3 regions of the Bacillus sp. V2I10 genome follow, and region 1 is predicted to be linked to each of the others. Evidence: riboswitches for the same ligand, from Rfam matches in the RefSeq annotation. Region 1 holds a riboswitch; each other region holds the start of a gene.
The links. A riboswitch is a leader RNA that binds a small molecule or an ion and turns the genes downstream of it on or off. The one in region 1 is predicted to bind cobalamin.
Positions count from the first base shown of each region.

Region 1 (7,014 bases):
CCATTTTGCCGAGCTCGCACACCGAAATCAAAGACTATCAAAACCGCCTGCAAACGGTGTCTTATGAAAAAGAATTAATCGGCAAAAAAGCGGCCAGTCTGATCCGGGAAGGAGACAGAATCATTTTAGACGCTTCCACTACTGTTCAGGCTTGTGCAGAATTTATTGATATTAAAAATGCCGCCATTATTACGAATTCCATTAATCAGGCCGATATTTTATCAACAAAGCCAGGCATTCATATTCATCTTCTTGGGGGAGAGCTTCAAAAAGAGCATCGTTTTTTATATGGATCCTCAGTGGTGGAAAAACTATCAAAATATCAGGTTGATAAAGTGTTTATTGGGGTTGTTGGCATTTCTGAGAGAGGGCTTTCCATCGCTCATGAAGAAGATGGAATGGTTAAACGGAAAATGATCAGCCAGGCAAATCAAGTTATCGCACTTGCTGATCATTCAAAGCTCGGAGTTACTGATTTTTTCCTTTATGCAGATCTTCACGAAATCGATTTGCTTATAACAGATAAAGAACCGGATAAAGCATTCAGAGACTTGCTTGATAAACACAATGTGGAATTACTTGTGGCAGAGGAGGAAATGGAATGACCAAATTAATTGCAATAGATCTTGATGGAACGTTATTAAACAGTGCAAATAAAATCAGCGCAGAAAATTTGAAAGCAATAAAATCTGCTCAAAAAGAGGGCATAGAAGTGGTCGTCGCTACTGGCAGAGCACATTTTGATGTAGTAGAAATTTTTAAGGATACAGGTGTAAAAACATGGATTATAGCTGCAAATGGAGCTACGATTCATAATCCAGAGGGGGTATTATTTCATTCACAGCCTATGGAAAATGAAACAGTAGCTGCTGCGCTTCAATTTTTGGAACAGAACCATTACTACTATGAGGTGTTCGGCTGCGATGCCATCTATACGCCTCAAAGCGGAAGAGAGCTAATAAATATCGAAATTGACCGGGTCGAAAGTGCAAATCCGGATGCGGACCGCGCTCAGCTTCTGCAGGCAGCTGCAAAACAATACAGCCAGACAGGCTTTAAGTTCGTTGAATCGTATAAGGACATTCTAAATCAAACTTTGGAGATCTATAATATTCTCGCTTTTTCTTTTCATCAGGAAAAGCTTGATGCAGGCTGGGAGAAATTTAAAGACACAGATAATATCACTTTGGTTACATCAGCTGCACACAACTTTGAAATTGAGCATAAGCTTGCATCTAAAGGGATTGCTCTACAGAAACTGTCTGCCCATCTTGGGGTTGAACTGATAGACACTGCAGCCATCGGCGACAGCATGAATGACAAATCGATGCTTGAAATAGCGGGAAAAAGCATTGCAATGGGGAATGCCCGCCCAGAAATTAAAGCCATCTGCAAGGATATTACTCTTACAAATGATCAAGACGGGGTAGAGCTTGCGATAAAACGGATGATGGATGCGAAGCAGCAAGTGTGAGAAAAGGCCGGTCTCATATTTGAGACCGGCCTTTTCTATGCCATGAAATGATCATTATTTATATAATAAACAAGATGATCTGCCCATTCGTTATTTTCATAAAGAAACCCTTTGCGCAGGCACTCGAACTCCATCCCCACACTCTTGGCCAGCTTTACAGATGGGTGGTTATCAAGATTGATGTGCGCCTCAAGACGGTGATAGTTCAATTGATCAAATGCAAGTCCGATGGCTGCTTTAACAGCTTCCTTGCCATAACCCATTCTCCAGAATTGATTATGAATTGTATATCCCATGCGGGCCCATTGAAAATCATCACGGAGCAAAGTTGAGAAATCGACATATCCGACATGCATTCCATCTGCTAACCTGAATACACCGAAAACATATGCTTTATCTTCGTTGATGAGCTGTTGATGTTTGTCGGTGAACGCAGCAAACCACTCTTCCGTACAAACAGTCATATCCAGCCTGCCTTCGTCGTATTTGTGCTGTTTAGGCCGCCTGTTTCTATATGCTGAAAGCCATGTTTGATAATCAGATGCCTGATAAGGGCGGATGATCAGGCGGACTGATTTTGTATAATAGTTAGCCAACGAATACCCCTCTCTCTTTTTCATGATCGAAAAATTGATTCAGCCTGATTATTTTTCTTTCTTTAGATGATTAAGTGCTATTAACCGTCTGAGGAGAATGGTGTGAATCGAGAAAATGAGCTTTAATCCGAATACTGCAGAAAGAAACCGCAGCCCCGGGTTTATTGTACTTATCAATCCGAAGTCCTGCTGCCTGAGAGTTATTGATTCGGCCGGCAGCGACTCTATTTTTGCAGAGAATGTTTTGAATAAAACTTTTAGAGATATATGGCATAATCCTCTGAAATGTTCTCAAAGCACATTTGAATCTGCACAGTCTGCAAAGAGAAAGGAAAAGCAAATTTCTTATGCAGGAAGTCAGTAAGGCGGGTTAACACTCATTTTCAAATAGATTGGCAGAAAAATTGTAAATGACGTACCGGTACCAGGCTGACTTTTCACATAAATATGGCCGTTCATTGCTTTAATAATGCTGAAAGATACCATCATACCAAGACCGGTTCCGTTCGATTTAGTAGAGAAATAGGGCTCCCCAAGCCTCAGCACCTGATCAACCGTCATTCCTTTACCATAGTCAGATATCACGATTTTGATTTGAGAGTCTTCTTTTAAAGTTGACACTTCTATTAAACCGCCTGCAGAATAGGACTCTATGCCATTTTTGAGAATATTAATCAGTGATTGCTTAAGTTTTAAAGGATCTCCAAGAACTAAAATGTCATCAGAACTGAAGTTTTCATTAAACTGCACATTTTCCATTTGTGCAAGAGGCTTCATGACGTTGATGCAGTTCCTAAGTTCAGTATGGATCTCAATCGGATCATTATTTTCAGCTTCAGGTCTTGCGAATGTCAGATAATCTTTGATAATGTTAGTCGCTCGGTCTAACTCGTTTAATGAAATTTCTATGTATTCTTCCTTTTTTTCCTGGCTGATATCTTCTTCTCGGAGCAGCTGCAGGAACCCCTTTGTCGTCGTCAGAGGATTGCGGACTTCATGAGATATGCTTGCTGCTAAGTGACTGACCACTTCAAGTTTTTCTGCTTTAATCACCCTTTTCAGCAAATTAGAGTTTTGGACAATCGTTTCAAAAAGAATCGTTCCTATGACAGCTGCAAATATATGGAGGATAAAAAGTTTAATATAAGATTCCAGAAGAAAAAAAGAACCATAAATCAATTCAATATGCAGGATTGAAAAAAGCAGAGATGTCAGCACGATGGCTACAACAAGAATTAATTTCTTTCTGAGTCTGCTTTTTAAATAATAGGATGAAAGCATTGGTACGAAAAGAACAAGAATGCCAGCCATCACAATAGTCGGATAGATGCCGTTTCCCCCAAGAAGCAGCCGGGTCACAGTGGTAACGGCAAATAAAAAGAATCCAAGAGGATATCCTCCGTACAACAGTCCCATTACATAGGGAATTCGCCTGAAGTCAAAGAAAAAATCATCCTCAATCATAAACGGATACAGCATGCTTAAAATAATCGCAAGTGCAGGCAAAATAGCAAAGAGCCATTTATTTCTTTTTTTATTCGTTTCTTTTCTCATATATAACAGCTGTATAATCAACAGCGGGGAAAAAACAAGTAAAAAATTCAGTAATACATCCTTCATTCCCATGTAGTTCTCACCTTATCCGCAAAAGTATTAAAAAACTTATCTATTAAAATATATATCAAATTTACTAGAGAATGTTAGAATATTCTAAAAGACTTTAAATTTTTTTGTCAGGAGAAATGTAATGGAGCAAAAAGCAAATGCAAATTAAATTAATGGCTAAAAAAGAATACGATCTGGCAGCAGAATTTTTGCGGACCGATATGGAATTGAATGCCTTAATCATAGAAGACTTAACAGAAGAACATATGATGGTTTATGGAGGTTATTTGAATGCGCATTTAAACGCCATTTTAATGATCTATCCTGAAAAAATTTATTACTACAGCCCCGTTATCAATCTCCCATTAGCAGAATTTGCATTAATCATCCGGGAAACCGGCATCAGGAAAATTGTCGGGAAAAAAGAATTGATCGAAGAGTTTAAATGTCACTTTCAAATAGATCTTGAGAGTGATTCGTTCATGCTCAGATATGTAGGAAGCAGAGATTTTCAGGCAAGCAAGAATGTTAAAATGATTACTAGTCTTGAGGAATGCCGAAAACTATACGATTTGTTCATGGATGTCGATGAATATAAAATGATTGGCCCAAATGAAGACTTCTTTGCAAATGATCACTATCAAAACATAGAATCAGGCAAGTTGAAAGTATTCTACAAAGCAGTAGGAGGAACAATGGTTTCAACGGCCGGCGTGTTTATTGAAAGCTGCCATACTGCCATTATAGCCGGTGTAGCTACACCACCGTTTCATCGGAGGAAAGGTTATGCTTCTGAAGTGATTCGTGCCATTTGCCAGGAGATTGCAAATGAAGAAAAGGCCATTTATTTGTTTTATAATAATCCAGAAGCAGGAAAACTTTATAAACAGCTTGGATTTTATGAGGCTGCAAAATGGAAAGTCCTTGGAATCTCAGCACACTCTTAATATTATGCTTGCACGAAAGCGAAACTTCAGCTATGCTTAGAAACAATTGTTAATGAATTTTAAAAATTTAATATTTTTTTCAAGCGATAGGTGCTAATTGCAAGAGTGCATGTCTGTATTAGCTTAAAAGGGAAGCTCGGTTGAAAATCCGACACGGTCGCGCCACTGTAATGGGGAGAATTCTATAAAAGCCCACTGTTTTTCTAATGAAAAATGGGAAGGGAATAGAATACAATGAACCTGAGTCAGGAGACCTGCCTATCGTATGCACTTCATGCCTACGCGGAATAGGGAGGGTGATGCGATATGTTGAAACCTGTCTTGTGTCTCAACTCAAGTTAGCTATGTCCATCAAACTCTCTTCTTGCAAGAGAGTTTTTTTCATGCGCCGAAAGTTGAGAAGATTAGAAACGGGGGAGCAGCAATGAGCATTAAAAATTCAAACTTAGGTTATCCGAGAATCGGAGAAAAAAGAGAGTGGAAAAAGACGTTAGAATCATTCTGGAAAGGCGATTTAACTGAGCAGCAATTTGAACAGAAGATGAAAGAGATCAGGCTGTCTCATTTGCAGAAGCAGATGGATAAAGGAATTGACCTAATTCCTATTGGTGACTTCACCTATTATGATCATATACTGGATACAGCTGTTATGTTTGGTCTTCTTCCGGAGAGGTTCCAGAATCAGGATGCAAATTCCCTTCAGACCTACTTTGATATTGCAAGAGGCAGCAGTGAGCAAGTGGCGGCTGAAATGACAAAATGGTTTAACACGAATTATCATTATATTGTACCGGAACTGGGTCAGGCAGAGCCAAGGCTGACCGAAAACCGGCTTTTGCATCTTTACCTTGAAGCAAAAGAAGAGCTCGGCATAAACGGTAAGCCTGTTATTGTCGGTCCGCTTACCTTAGTTGCTTTATCAAAAGGTGAAAATAAAGACCAAGTACTTCAGAAATTAATTCCTTTATACGTTCAGGTGCTTCAGGAGCTTGCAGATGCGGGCGCTGAGTGGATACAGATTGATGAACCGGTGTTTGTGACATCGAATGTAAATGGTGCATTATTTTCAAAGGCTAAAGAAATTTACGGAACGATCAGAAGAGAGTCAGAAAATACAAAGCTGCTGATCCAAACTTATTTTGAAAGTGTTGAGCAATACGAGGATCTGGTCAGCCTCCCCGTTGATGGCATTGGACTCGATTTTGTTCATGACAGTGGTGTATCGCTTAAAAAGTTGATAACGGCAGGATTTCCAAAGGACAAAGTTCTTGCTGCAGGGATCATTGATGGACGTAATGTTTGGAAGGCAAGTCTGCAAAAGACCGTAAATCTTGTCAACACCATCCTTGAAGCTGTTGATCGGGACCGGCTTATTCTTCAGCCTTCATGCAGTTTAATTCATGTGCCAGTGACTGCAGAACATGAACAGCAGTTAGATCCTCTTGTAAAAGGTGCATTATCTTTTGCGGATGAGAAGCTTTACGAGCTGAGTGTCTTAACGAAGTTTTTCAACTTTGAAACTGAAGCAGAGGTACTTAAAGAATATGATTCAGCTACTGATCATTTATCATCATCAAAGCTGAGAAACCAAAGTGCTGTTCAGGATGCGATGAATCAGCTGGATTCCTTTTCAACAGAGAGAATGGAAGCTTGCCTGCGGAGAAAACTGCAAAACAACCGGTTCAGCCTTCCTTTGCTTCCTACAACAACGATCGGGAGCTTTCCGCAAACAAAAGAGGTTCGGGCTCAGCGCCTTAAATGGAAAAAAGGCGAATTGAGTGAACAGCAATACAGTATTTATATAGAAGAAGAAATAAAAAAATGGGTTGAAATTCAGGAAAATCTTGAGCTGGACGTTCTGGTGCATGGAGAATTTGAAAGGACGGACATGGTGGAGTTCTTTGGTGAAAAATTATCCGGTATAGCGATTACGACTTTTGGCTGGGTGCAATCCTATGGCTCGCGCTGCGTCAGACCGCCAGTTATATATGGAGATGTAGTACTTGAGAAGCCAATGACAGTAAAAGAAACCGTTTTTGCTCAAAGTCTTACTGAAAAACCTGTAAAAGGGATGCTGACAGGTCCTGTCACGATTTTAAACTGGTCATTTGTTCGAAATGATCTCCCTAAATCAAGTGTCCTTAATCAATTATCACTCTGCATCCGAAAAGAAGTTGAGGCACTTGAACAAGCTGGTATTGCGATGATACAAGTAGATGAGCCGGCACTCAGGGAAGGCCTCCCGCTGAAATCGGAGAAATGGAATGAGTATTTAAAAGATGCGGTGACGGCATTTAAGCGGTCAACAGCTTCCGTCCAGCCGGACACACAAATTCATACACATATGTGCTATTCGAATTTTGAAGATATTATCGAAGCGATTGATGCATTA
Region 1 is NZ_JAUSYV010000001.1:2,761,714-2,768,727, forward strand. It holds gene QFZ72_RS13860 (transcriptional regulator GlcR) at 1-605, shown strand, start outside; gene QFZ72_RS13865 (Cof-type HAD-IIB family hydrolase) at 602-1,474, shown strand; gene QFZ72_RS13870 (GNAT family N-acetyltransferase) at 1,510-2,094, opposite strand; gene QFZ72_RS13875 (ATP-binding protein) at 2,428-3,696, opposite strand; gene QFZ72_RS13880 (GNAT family N-acetyltransferase) at 3,834-4,622, shown strand; cobalamin riboswitch at 4,694-4,898, shown strand; gene metE (5-methyltetrahydropteroyltriglutamate--homocysteine S-methyltransferase) at 5,047-7,014, shown strand, end outside.

Region 2 (7,014 bases), 190 kb from region 1:
TTTTTAAAAAACGTTTTCATTGCTGAATATATCTTTTTCATTTCAATAGAGCCTTTAACGTGGGCAGCAAGTCTGTCGTATTCGCTTTCTTTAAAAGAACGAAAGCGGAGCGAGCGCTCAATCGGCTTCAGGCCTTTTTTCTGGCGCAGCTTATTCAAATAAAGCCATCTGAATTCATCGTTATGAAAAACATCATGCAAGTACGTGCCGAACACCTGGCCATCTCGAGCGGTACAGCCTTCCTCTGTTCCGGAGAGGACTGAAAAAGGATCTACTTTTCTTGTTTTTGCTGTTTGTCCCATATGGATCTCATACCCTGATAAAGAAATTCTGCCAAAATCTTTTAGTGAGCAATAGCCCTCTGAGCGGATGGTTTTCTTTTCGGAATAGATGGTTGTACGGACAGGAAAAATACCAAGTCCACCGAGTTCCTGATGATTTGATTCAACACCGTTTGGATCCATCAGCTTTTCGCCGAGCATTTGAAAGCCTCCGCAAATGCCTGCTAGTTGAGTTCCTTTTTCATAAGCAGATCTTATTTTGTCAAAGAGTCCTGTCTCCTTAAGAAACAGCAGGTCTTCAGCTGTGTTTTTCGTTCCAGGCAAAATGATGAGATCTGGACTTCCAAAATGCGCAGCTTTTTTAACAAAACGGATATTCACATCAGGCTCCAGTCTTAACGGATCAATATCTGTAAAGTTGGATAATCTCGGATAAGAAAGGACAGCGACGTCAAGTTCTGCATCGTGATTGGTACCGTTTGAATACTGGCTTAAAACAAGGGAATCTTCCCCATCTATTTCAAGGTCAGGCAAAAAGGGAACAACTCCAAGTACCGGAAGCCCCGTATATTCTTCAAACCAGTCCAATCCCGGCTGAAGCAGTGAAAGGTCCCCTCTGAATTTATTTATAATGACACCAATAATCCGCTTGCGGTCACACTCGCTAATGAGCTGAAGGGTCCCGACCAGACTGGCGAAAACGCCTCCTTTGTCAATATCTCCGATTAAAATCACTGGAGCTTCTGCAATTGCTGCTACTCTCATATTGACAAGCTCACGGTCATTTAAATTAACTTCTGCAGGTGAACCTGCGCCTTCTATCACAATGACCTCGTATTTGTTCGACAGCTTCCTCAGCGATTCTTTGATCGCCGCAAGGCCTAACTTGAAAAAGTCCTCTCTGTACTCGGATGCCTTCATATTTGCATAGGGCTTCCCGTGAAACACGACCTGAGATTCCGTCTCTTTTGAAGGTTTAATTAGGATAGGATTCATATCAGTTGTGGCTTCAATTCCGGCAGCTTCCGCCTGAATTCCCTGAGCTCTGCCTATTTCCTTGCCATCACTCGTAATGTAAGAATTCAGAGCCATATTTTGTGATTTAAAGGGCGCTGTTTGATAGCCATCCTCTCGAAATATCCGGCATAGTGCCGTGACGAGCATGCTTTTTCCAGCGTCAGAGTGTGTACCCTGAATCATCAGTTTTAATGTTTTTTGCTCATTAGTATTCAATCCCATATATGGCATCTACACCTTCTTCATAGTAGTGCTTTTCAACATTGATAACAGACACAAGGTCAGCGATTTCTTTTATTTCATCCTTTGCATCTCTTCCAGTCAAAACAATGTGAACATGATTTGGCCGGTTTTGAATTGTCTGTATGACGTCCTCAATAGGCAGGACGTCATCGATCGGAAACGTATGAATAGCAAGCGCATTATTGATTTCATCAAGAATAACGACATCATAATCACCGCTCAAAATCTTTTCCTTAGCGATTTGCCAGGCTGATTTTAACGCTTTCCGGTGCACATCAGGTGTTTTAGTCCAAGTGAATCCTGCTCCAAGCTGATGGATTTCAGCACCGCTGAGTTTTTCAAGCACGTTTTTTTCTCCATAGGTTCTCTCAGGTGATTTTATAAACTGCAGGATGGATACTTTCATATCTCTTCCAATCGCCCGGACAGCAAGACCGATGGATGCCGTTGTTTTTCCTTTGCCATTACCCGTATAAACAAGCAATCTTCCTTTTTGATCATTTCCTGTCATTCACGCATCTCCTCTTTTTGTCTATAAACATAAAAAAGACCTTGAACTGAATGGAAGTCAGTCAAGGCCTTTAATAAGCAAAGTCACACACACTAAGGGTACCTGACTTATTCTTCCCACCGAAAAACAAGCAATCAATCATTAAAAGCAGGTCTCCTGGCTTGCGCTTCATTTTTCATTGAACCTTCCCAACTTGAAAAGTCAGTGGCGTCTCAATGAATCTGCGCTTACAGTAGCGGGGGCTGCACCGGATTCTAACCGGTTTCCCTATTATCCTGATCACATCAGGCACTTTTAAAGAATCATATTTTTTGTTCATTGTAATCTATAAATCTGGAAATGTCATCAACTTCTTTTTCCTGAATCTGAAATAGAACTTATTTATTCAGGCTATTTCTCGATTAAGCTAAAATCCTCAAGCTCCAGGCGTGTCGTTGTTTCCATTTGAATTCTCTCGCCAAATTGCAGTTGGATCAGCTTCTTAAATAACGGGCCATCATACACAAAGGTATGATATTCTCCTGCCTCACCCATTGGACATATCTGTGTGGACTTCATTCTTTCTATAAGCTGCTGATCAATTTCCTGGCCGAGCCATGTCCCATCAAGCACATCATCCTGAGTTCTGATGATGACTGCTTTGTATCCGCTATCTGCAAAAGCATGAAGGGCTTGAGGTGCTTCATCCTTCTTCATCCATAAAGGGTACAGTGCTTCTAAGCCAGCTGATTCTGCCGCATTTTCTCCCCAGCTGCGGTGTTCATCAAGATATAAATCTCCGAAAGCTGCACTTGTAAGATGGTACTTCTTCTTCAAATCTTTAAGTGAATCTATAAAACTTTGAGTATATCCTTTAAATGTGCATCTAATAAAATGTACAGGAATACCTAAGGCTTCGCTTTGTTTTAGTATTGCTTCCATTTTCTCACCATGTCCGAACGTTCTTTCAAGCTCAACAGGTACAGTGGTTATAAGACAGGCAATTTCATGACCTTGGCCAATGAGCTTATGCAGTGCCATACAGCCATCTTTGCCGCCGCTCCATGATAGAGCAATTTTTTTCTTCATTTTTATTTCACCCCTTATGTAAGATGGTTGACCATTTATTAATCATTATGATTTATCGGAAACCTTGTGTCAAAATGAATATTAGATCACAAAAATGGCCATTCGATAAAAATCAATTCGTTTTAAAATTGAATTAATATACACCGGCTTGATTGACTTTACCGATAATTTTATAAAAAAAAACGCCGGAATGAATATTTATCCATTTAAGCGCCAAAAAGAATTGATGTTGTTTTGTTCTTTCATCTCTGGAAATTAATCAAGTGCCATTTTCATAGCCGTTCTGTATAATAGCTCCGTTCCAAGTGAGATATCCTCCATTGTTGAAAATTCTTTAGGATTATGGCTGATACCGTCTTTACAGCGGACAAAGATCATCCCATACTCACATTCGTACGACATCGCTAATGAATCATGAAAAGGGCCGCTCATCAATTCAATCGGATTCAGTCCGATATGTGCACTCTCCTTTCTCATTACCTTCATAATTCTTTCAGAGCAATACCGCGGTTCACTATTTGTATCTTCTGAAATGGTATAAGTTAAACCATGCCGTTCAGAAATGGTGTGGATTTTTTTTCTCAGCAGATTTTCAATAAAATCGCGTCTTTCAATCTCAATATCTCTTAAATCGATTGTAAAGCTGACTTTTTCCGGAATGATGTTTCGGGAGTCAGGGAAGATCTTCATGCTTCCGACTGTACCGACTGTAGGCGCAGTGACATCCTCACTTGTTAATTCATTAAGGGCAACAACAATTTTTGCAGCTCCTACCAGCGCATCCTGCCTCATATGCATGGGAACGGATCCTGCGTGACCTGCAAAGCCCTCGAGTTCTACCGTCAGCCATAATGGTCCTGATATGCCTGTAACGATTCCCACTGGTGTATCTTTTGCTTCAAGAATCGGCCCTTGTTCAATGTGGAGCTCTATAAATGCGGAAATGCTTCCAGCAGGATATTCTGAGTCCTTAAATTTTTCGGGATCACATCCAAATTCAATCAATGACTCTTTTCGCGTGATTCCATTTTTATCTGTCCGGTCTAACTCCCCTGCTTCCAGTTTGCCAAGGATTCCCCTCACTCCGAACAATCCTTTATTAAAGCGGCAGCCCTCTTCGTCACAAAATGCGACGATTTCAATTGGCATATTGGGAGTAATATTCAGCTCTTTCAATGTTTGAGCGGCCTCTAGTGCACCTAAAACACCGATTACTCCGTCAAATCTGCCCGCATACGGCTGTGAATCAATATGTGAACCAATCATTAATACGGGAGCTTCAGGATTCCTTCCTTCAAGCCGTCCGATCAGATTTCCAAAGTGATCAATTCTTGCGGTTAATCCTGCTTCTTCCATCCAGCCTTTTACTGTTTCGACTGCTTCTTTGTCTTCAGGTGACAGGGCAAGCCTGCAAACTCCGGTCTCACTGATTTTTCCTATCTGTGCAAGGGCATTTATTCTTTCTTCAAGACGTACTTTGTTTATTGTCAGAGTTTTATCAACCAAAAATATTCCTCCTTTATAATTAATAGAATATTCTGTATTAATAGTATAGGAAAAATCCTCTTATTACATGTTTCGTTATGTAAAAAGAATAATGATGAAATGTTACATTTTGTCCAGAAGAATCTTTCGCTTGTTCTCTTTCAATAATTCATCAGCTTCGTTGTGCTTTTCTTTCCATACCTATAAAATAGTAGATATAATCTAAATGACCACTGGAGGTTCCTTTCAGCTATGAAAGCAAGATATGAACTGAACAATATGAATTTGACACTCAGCAATGTCACATTACGTGATTCTGTAGATAGCTATGTTCTTTTGAAAGCTGCAGATGAAAATAACAATGAAGTAACGATTAAGCTCTCACACCATCAGGCAGAATTTCTTGAAGCAGAATTTAAAGACTTAAACCGCAGAAGAAAAAACAGCTGCTCGGGTTCCTCCCTGCATGAAAAGGATAAAACTGAGGATGAAGCTTATGATCTTTTTAATAACGAGTTTTTTAGTGAGGAAAAGTGATCCATTTTATAATTAGTTTCATACGCAAAGAAAAAAAGGTAAGTCATAGTTGACATACCTTTAGTCTTTTTTTTCGATCATTACAGATACCCCATTAAGGACAGCGTTCCCGGAAATCTCATCTATTACTTGTTCATCCGTTAAAAGATTAACATTTACAACAGCATGTTTGCTTGCTGTCTGCAGACGAGTTCCAGTTAGGCTGTGGCCCCATCCATGCGGCAGGCTCACCGTTCCAGGCATAATGTCTTCAGTAACTTGTACGATCACTTCTACTTTTCCTGTACGGGATTTCACAATAGCCTTATCCCCTTTTAGCAACTCCAATCGTCCCGCATCTACAGAATGAACCCAAAGCGTGCAGCGGTTTTCTCTTTTTACGAGTACAGGAAGATTATGCATCCAGTACTCGATAACACCTTTTAATCCCAATTACCTTCTGTATAATTAATTCCTTCGTCAGCGCCTAAGGATGCAGCAAGTTTCAATTTTTCAGAGCTGCTTGCCGTGGCAATAACCGCACCTGCACCCATCAGCTTTGCCAGTTGGACGGCTAATGTACCGACACCACCTGCTGCAGCATGAACTAAAACGGTTTCGCCTTTTTTTATTTGTCCTGATGTTTTGAGGATATGATATGCGGATAATCCTTGCCCCAATATGGATGCTGCCTGGTTAAAATCTACCTGATCCGGTATCTTTACAAGCTGAGATTGATCAAGGGAAGCAATCTCTGCATAACCGCCATCCTCTGTTAATGCAACAACACGGTCTCCCGGTTTAAAATTTGTTACTTCCGGCGAAACTTCGGCAACAATACCTGCAACCTCTGCTCCGGGTATATATGGAAGAGGTGTTTTTGCTAAATATTGACCATAACGGCGAGCTGTGTCTGCAAAATTCACTCCAGCTGCCTGCACCTTTATCAGTACTCCGCCCGCTTTTAGCGGGGGAACGGGTACATCCACTACTTGAAGGACATCTGGCTTGCCATATTCATTAAACTGAATCGCTTTCATACAGATTCATCTCCTTTTAGATCCGCTCAAAAAGATTTAATTGATTTTAAAAAACGTTTTAGCTAACGAAAAATAGCCAACATACCGACTGATTAGTATTGTATTGTTATATAAATATTTATCAGATTATTCAATTATTATTTTAATTAACAGAAAAAGAGCTGCCTTGAAGACAGCTCTTTAGACAATTGCTATTTTATTAACAAAAAACAAACTTTCACAAATTTTCATTCTGCTGCTTTATTTCATCTCCGCTTAACATAATATTCGCTTCTTCCAGATTTCTGAGTTTATCAACAGAATCTCCTTCAATATCCATTTGATTTGGAGGAGCATCATCTATTTTAGTGGAATTCTGTTTTCTGGCTGATGAGGCAGCAGAGAAATGTTGATCATTTTTTCTTTCCATGATATCCAACTCCTTTTTTAAAAGGATTTGATAATATAAAGCAGTTTATTCAAAAAAGCGTTCTGCTTCGTTTATCAATTGTCTGTAATAAATAGGTTTCCTTATTTATCCTTTTAGCATTTTTAAAATTTAAAAGCTTATAGACAAGTTTTCCTGAGCATCAACATATAGATTAGAAAACATAGATTTGATTTGGAGGAGAAATTATGCGTTTTGTCTTAATAAAAAAGAAATGGATTTTATTTGGAGCAGCTCTCTTCGCATTGGCAGGCATTGGCGGCTGGTATTACTTCAATCCTTTAGCCAACCCTGCTTTAAAAATGGAAAACAGCAGTATGAACTTAGAGATTCATATGGTGACTGGAGAATTTAAATCAAAAACGGCGGATGGCAAAGAAATTGAGGCTTATAGATGGGACCCAGGCACGATCTATATTCCTCAAG
Region 2 is NZ_JAUSYV010000001.1:2,951,611-2,958,624, reverse strand. It holds gene QFZ72_RS14880 (cobyric acid synthase) at 1-1,520, opposite strand, end outside; gene QFZ72_RS14875 (cob(I)yrinic acid a,c-diamide adenosyltransferase) at 1,504-2,052, opposite strand; cobalamin riboswitch at 2,182-2,363, opposite strand; gene QFZ72_RS14870 (Dph6-related ATP pyrophosphatase) at 2,443-3,120, opposite strand; gene QFZ72_RS14865 (M20 family metallo-hydrolase) at 3,376-4,626, opposite strand; gene QFZ72_RS14860 (hypothetical protein) at 4,858-5,142, shown strand; gene QFZ72_RS14855 (molybdopterin dinucleotide binding domain-containing protein) at 5,203-5,544, opposite strand; partial or broken gene QFZ72_RS14850 (quinone oxidoreductase family protein) at 5,568-6,161, opposite strand; gene QFZ72_RS14845 (hypothetical protein) at 6,379-6,570, opposite strand; gene QFZ72_RS14840 (cupredoxin domain-containing protein) at 6,777-7,014, shown strand, end outside.
Region 2: linked by a shared signal. The riboswitch ahead of QFZ72_RS14875 (cob(I)yrinic acid a,c-diamide adenosyltransferase) and the one ahead of metE (5-methyltetrahydropteroyltriglutamate--homocysteine S-methyltransferase) in region 1 are both predicted to bind cobalamin.

Region 3 (7,014 bases), 690 kb from region 1:
GATTTTAAAATGCGGATATATACTTCCTGAACGAGGTCTTCAGCCTGCTCACGATTTTTTACCATATAAAATAAGAATTGAAAAATATCTCCATGATATTTTTCATAGATCCTCTGAAAGGCCTCTTCCATGAATGTACCTCCGATCACACCATTAGTCGATTTTCTTTTATAAAAAGTTACATATTATTCACTAATTCCATTAAGAAAAGCGCAAGCGCCCGTTTAGCTCAGGCATGACAGATAAGAATCCGCCAGAAAAGTCGGGTTTTGACTTTTTTTGGCAGATTCGTTCTGACACGCGCTCTAGGCGCCGGAGCCGAACGCAGATATCTTTATTATATAATCCACAGCCTTTTTACTTTTATAAATTCCTGAACGTATAAAAAGGAAGGTGCTCCCTTCCTTCCAGCTATTTTATGACTGTTTAGGCTTCGTAAATACGATTGCGCTTCTTTCGTATTCTACATCTTTAGAGCCAAGCCTCGCATTCGCAACTCTTGCAGCAGCAAAGAAGTAATCTGACAATCTATTCATATATGTTAGCACGTGTTCATTAATCTCCGTCTGCTTCTGCAGGGAAACGATGCAGCGTTCAGCTCTTCTGGCTACTGTTCTTGCTATATGTATCGCCGATGCTGCCTGTGTGCCTCCGGGAAGGATAAAGCGCTGCAGCGGAGGAGCTTCAGCAGAATAATGATCGATTCTTTCTTCTAAAAATGCAATCATTTCAGCTGTTGTTTTATAGGGATGCTTCTGTTTGCCATGTATAACCGCAAGATCGCTGCCGCAATCAAACAGCTCATGCTGGATCTTTTCAAATTCATGATACAAGTCAACCAGTTTTTCTTCATGAAGCCACGTCATGGCAAGACCGACAAATGAATTTACTTCATCAATTGTGCCGTATGCCTCGACTCTTAAGTCATCTTTGTCGACACGGCCGCCAATTATACTTGTTTTCCCTTTGTCGCCAGTTCTCGTATACAGATTCAATTTTAAGCAGCTCCTTTAGGGTTTAAAATAAAAAGAGCGAATCTTATCGCTCTTTTATTTTACCATTTTTCTTATTGCATTGTTATGCCATAATCCTTCTTATTCAAGTAATACTCAAACGTTTTTCGCATAACAGGATAAAGCAGAAGAAAGAAAATTCCATTTCCGATTGCATGTGCGGTATCAAAAGGCAAACCTGCAAGGTAATAAGCTAAGCCATGGTCAGTTAAAACAAACATATTCAGTGATACAACAAACCCGAATAGATAACCCGACAATACAGAAATGGGTGTAAAGATGATCAGACGATTTGATTTCACATATTTGCCTAATAGACCTGATAATAACGCGAGTGTACCCCATGCGAGCATTTGCCAGATTGTCCATGTCCCCATTCCGAGCAGCAAATTGCTCAAGAAGCAGCCTAATACGGCTACAATCATGCCATTTACAGGACCAATTAAGATAGAAGTAATCAGAATAATCGCTGTCATTGGCTGGACGTTCGGAACAAATTGAAAGGCCATTCGCCCTACAACTGATAAAGCAATCAGCAGGGAAAGCAGACTGATTCTTCTAGTTGTCATAACGTGATCCAGGATTACTCATATTTTCTTAAATCGAACTCTACTTTATCTCCATCTTTCAGCTCGATTTCATTAGCACCAGTCATCGCATCTTCGCCATTTACGATTAAGTGCCAGTAGGTTTTATCCTTATCGCTTGCCATCATTCCATCAATTCCGCTGATGAACCCTCCAGCTTCTTCCACTTCAAAATTCGCTTTCATTGCATCCATCAGAGTCTGCCCTTCTTCAAAAGATACTTCTTTTGAATCAACTTTCTCTGCCTTTTCGTTTTTAGTCAGTGTTACAACAGCTTTTGTCTCTTCTGTTTTTTCTCCATTTTCAGCAGCCTGCTCTGATCCCGGAGCTTCCTTCTTCGGCTCCTCTGCTGTATTTCCGCATGCTGCAAGCAGCGCTAAAAAGAAAACGGATAGTAAGCTTAAAAATTTATTCACAACAAATCTCTCCTTCTTCTGTATGTATCTATTTGGTGAATCATGAAACCACAAAACAAAAAAGCCCATCTGCAGATGGGCTTAATAAACGGCATAATAAGATACAGATTGTATGCAAAGAAACATAAATCCTGCCGTTTCTATGCTCAACCCCCGAAGAATACAAACAATGTAAGAGATTCCGGCAGGTCTACTGACTTTTGCTTCATTCTCCACTTGAACCTTCCCATATAATAAACAGCAATAGAGCCATCTAATTATACAGTGGTTTAACCCAAAGTTTCGTTGGCAAATACAGTTGCGGGGACAGTTCAGGCATTGCACCTGATTCCCTATTAAGCGTAAAGCACCTATATCTCAAAATATACAATTTTATTAATTCAGTCTTATTTTACATAAAATGACTCAGGTCTTCAACAGAAATTTCATTAGGTGTTCCTTATGAAACAAGAATTTTCGTCACGTTCTATCAGAAAGACTGCTTTTTCGAGGCAAATAGAAGCTGAAGGCTGTACCTTCATTTACCTTGCTGTGCACATTGATCGTGCCGGAATGGGCATCTACGATGTTTTTTGCAATCGCCAGGCCAAGGCCGGTGCCCGAACGGCCTCTAGTTCTTGCTTTGTCCGCTTTATAAAACCGTTCAAAGACAAAAGGCAGATCCTCTTCTATAATACCTGTACCTGTATCTTTTACGTCTATTTTCATGCCGCCAGCAACGGTTTGAACATGAATTTCAACAGATCCCCCTTCAAGCGTATGTCTGATCGCATTATCAATAAGATTCGTCAAAACCTGCTCAATCTTATCGGGATCCAGAACAAACTCAGGGTCTTCTATTAAAAATGAAGAGGTTAACGTGATTTTTTTGTCCCTTGCAAGTCCCTGGAATTTTCGGTTGATTTTTTCAATAAATTCATAAATCGAGATTCGTTCTAAATTCAGAGAAATGTGACCGGCTTCCATTCTTGCCAGATCCAGTAAATCATTAACAAGTCTTCCCATGCGCAGTGATTCATCGTAGATTACCTGTGCAATCTCCTTTTTCTCTTCCTCAGAGCTTGCAATGTCATCGACTATCGCTTCACTGTATCCCTGCAGCATGGCAATCGGCGTTCTCAGCTCATGACTGACATTGGCAATAAAATCCTTCCGCAGCTTATCTAGCCTTCTCTCTTCTGTCATATCTCTGAGAACAGCAACTGCACCCCGAACATATGACTGGTTATAGAGAGGGCTCATGACCATCACCCAGCTCCTGCCCTGAAGATTGACCTCGACTATGTGTTCTCTCTCTGTGTTGACAACTCTTTGAAATAATTCTTTTGCTTCTGGAGGGATTTCCTCTCCCTCATTGATTTGCATTTTTTGTTCGTAGTACCAGGACTGAAGAAACCGTTCAGCAGGGGGATTAGTCACGAGAATCGTCCCGTCAATATTCAGCGTAATGACTCCGTCTGCCATACTGCTTAAAATACTGGTTAAATGTTCTTTTTCCTGGTTAAGTGCATTGATATTGAATTTCAGCTGCCTGCCCATTTGATTAAACGCGACGGCAAGCTCGCCAATTTCGTCATGACTTAAAATCGGCACCTTCGTATCAAACTTTCCGCGTGTAAGCTCCTGCGTTACTTCCCGCATTTTTCTTAGCGGATAAGTGATTCTTGTTGATAGAAAGAATGCGAATATCGTTGTTAATACAATGGCAATACCTGCCGCAAGCAGAATATATTTAGTCGTATGCTTTGTTGTTTCGTGAACAGCAAGCAGCGACTGCGACATAAACACTGCCCCGTTTTCCCCATTTTTCAGCTCATAGGGTACGCCGACGACCAGCACTTCCTCGTTATTATCCGAACTGATCTGCTGCTCTTTTGAGAGTTCGGTGAGCTTGCTGACATTTTTTTGATTTGCAAATACTTTAGACAGCTCGCTGTCATTCCGAATATCCTCCATTTCAAAAACAGGGGTACTGTCAAATTTCTTTGGTGAAAACCAGTATTTGTTCTGATCTTCGACGATGATGATGCTTGTAAGTTCATCGGCCAGTTCCCATGAGATTGACCTCGCCAGTTCCTGATCTTCATGATTTTCAAGTATAACCGAGATTTTGTTGGCTAATTGTGTAAGCTCCCGTTTGGCCTCGTCCACATGATAATTTTCAATGAATTCTAGAAGAAGCACAGTCAGAATTAATAAGACAAATGAAACGAGCAATAAAATGGTAAACCACAGTTTACCGACTACGCTTTTCCAAAACATCATTCACTGCCTACCTCAAATTTGTATCCAACTCCCCAAACAGTCACGATCATGGCAGCTGCATCAGGTGATACCTTGCTCAGTTTTTCTCTCAGGCGTTTTACATGTGTATCTACTGTACGCAGATCACCAAAGAACTCGTATTGCCATACTTCTTTTAATAATTTCTCGCGGTCGTATACTTTGTCAGGCGTTTTCGCGAGGAAATAAAGCAGCTCATATTCTTTTGGAGTTAAACTGACCTCTTTGCCGTCTGCAAGCACCCGGTGTGCATCGTGATCAATAGAGAGATGCGGGAACACGATAACATTCTTAGCTTTCGTTTCTGTTTTCAGGAATGATGTTGTCGATGAGCGTCTAAGAAGTGCTTTCACTCGCAGAACGACTTCTCTTGGACTGAAAGGCTTTACGATGTAATCATCTGTTCCGACTTCAAAGCCCTGAACCCTGTTTACCTCTTCACCTTTTGCCGTAAGCATAATGATAGGAGTGGCTTTTTTCAGGCGCAGTTGTCTGCAAACTTCAATCCCATCGAGTCCGGGCATCATTAAATCAAGCAGGATTAAGTCATATTCTGTAGACAGTGCCATTTCAAGAGCATCACTGCCGTTGTCAGCTTCTTCAATTTGATAGTTTTCTCTCTCTAAATACATTTTCAAAAGTCTTCTGATTCTGTCTTCATCGTCAACGACCAAGATTTTATAGTTCATGTTGTTTTCCATCTTGCTTCTCCTCCTTCAAGTACTCATATACCATTATCTTACCAAAAAACCTTCACTTTATATGAGTGAAGGCTCTCTTGATAAGAAAAGTGCAAGTGCCCGTTTAGCTCCGGCAGACAGATAAGAATCCGGCAGAAAAGTCCAAGTTTGACTTTTCCTCTGGAATAGTTCTGGCCGATGTGGCGGGCGATGGAACTGTACACCACTGCAAAAACTTTATACTTTCTTTTCTCTTAAAGAAAAACTCTTATTAACTAGGCATAAGAATGCAGACCGGCAATCACCAGATTGACAAAAATCAGATTAAACATGATGATGGCAAAGCCAATAACGGCAAGCCATGCTGATTTTTCTCCCTGCCATCCTTTTGAAAGACGCAAATGCAGGTAGGCTGCATAGAAAAGCCAGGTAATTAATGCCCATACTTCTTTAGGGTCCCAGCCCCAAAAGCGTGTCCAGGCGATTTGAGCCCAGATCATCGCAAAAATGAGCGCTCCCAGAGTGAATACCGGAAATCCAATTGTAACGGATCGATATCCGATTTCATCTACTAAATCCAGATTTACGTTTTTGGTGAGAGGCTGAAGGAAAGCTGAGATTCGCTTTCTCAAGATTAACCGGATCGCTCCGTATAATAATAATCCGGTGCCAATTGACCAAATGACAGTATTCAGCTTTCTCGCAGAAATAAGAGCGGGAACTTCAACAAGAGCTTCCATTTTGCCTTCTGTTAAAAGTTCGCCTTTATGAGGGCCTACCAGAGCAGGCATATTATAGATCATTTCTGCATTTTGCTCATTTTTATCTGTCCATTTATAAACGGCTTCATAATCCATCATTCTGAAGGTGCTTGTTATTGCAATGAATGCAATCGTAGCTACAAGTGTATACATGACAACTTCAAGCCAGAATGTTTTCTTGGAATTTTTCGTTTGATCCACTGTCCGGATCAAATAAATCACACCTGCTATAAAGCTGATGGAAAGAATCGCCTGTCCAAGAGCCGCTGTTGTCACGTGAATGTGCAGCCAGCTGCTTTGAAGCGCTGGGATAAGCGGTGAGATATCTGACGGAAACATGCTTGCATAAGCGATAAGCAGCAATGCGACCGGCAGAGTAAAAAGCCCTAAAATAGACACTTTATAAATAAAGTAGAGTACTATAAATGCAAGAACAAGCATCATGCCAAAGAATGTTGTAAATTCAAAAAGATTGCTGACCGGTGCATGACCGGATGCGATCCATCTCGTAATGAAATAGCCAACTTGTGCTGCAAAAGCAAGAATCGTGATTGCAATACCTGCAGTCGCCCATTTACTTGGCTTTTTGTATTCTTTTCTCTTATCACGGATGGCTCCGCCAAAAAGAAATGTCGCAGCCAGATATAAAATGAATGCTGCAAATAGCAAATTACTGCTTAAAGCCGCCACTCCTTTTCCTCCTCTATGACTTGTCTTATTTCTCGTCTGACTGATCCTTCGGCTTTTCAATCAATGTGCCTTCCAGCACTGAATCAATCTCATTTCTAATGCCGTACCAATTCTTATTTGTATGCCCGGCAAGAAGAATTCCTTCTCCGCTTCGTCTTATCCAGATGCGTCGATGATTCCAATACATACCTTGGGTGACACCTATCATGAAAATGGCTCCGCCAAGTCCAAGAAACCAAAGAGTATTGTCTTTGCGAACAGTAAGAGCTGAGAGATTCTTTGTTTCCACGCCTTCAAACTTCATTTTCAGCTGGTTGTCTTCATTTGGTTCGATTGTCTGCTGAATGGCAACGAAGCTTGTTTCGCCCTTAGGTTTATCAGGAGAAATCATTTTAAATACAAAAGCAGGATTATCCGGTATTCTCGTTTTCGTAGCAGGCTCTCCCTCACTGTTAAAATAAAAATCAGGAAGGTAGCTTGCTACTTCTACTTTATAGCCATTACCCAAATCAAATTCTTTTTGAGGATCCAGCAGATCAATTGTCAGCTGTCCAAAGTTTTCCTCCGTCTCTTTGTCTACTAAA
Region 3 is NZ_JAUSYV010000001.1:2,074,153-2,081,166, reverse strand. It holds gene sigX (RNA polymerase sigma factor SigX) at 1-131, opposite strand, end outside; gene QFZ72_RS10560 (cob(I)yrinic acid a,c-diamide adenosyltransferase) at 417-995, opposite strand; gene QFZ72_RS10555 (ECF transporter S component) at 1,067-1,582, opposite strand; gene QFZ72_RS10550 (DUF4430 domain-containing protein) at 1,597-2,016, opposite strand; cobalamin riboswitch at 2,183-2,385, opposite strand; gene QFZ72_RS10545 (ATP-binding protein) at 2,476-4,281, opposite strand; gene QFZ72_RS10540 (response regulator transcription factor) at 4,278-5,000, opposite strand; gene ccsB (c-type cytochrome biogenesis protein CcsB) at 5,255-6,430, opposite strand; gene resB (cytochrome c biogenesis protein ResB) at 6,456-7,014, opposite strand, start outside.
Region 3: linked by a shared signal. The riboswitch ahead of QFZ72_RS10550 (DUF4430 domain-containing protein) and the one ahead of metE (5-methyltetrahydropteroyltriglutamate--homocysteine S-methyltransferase) in region 1 are both predicted to bind cobalamin.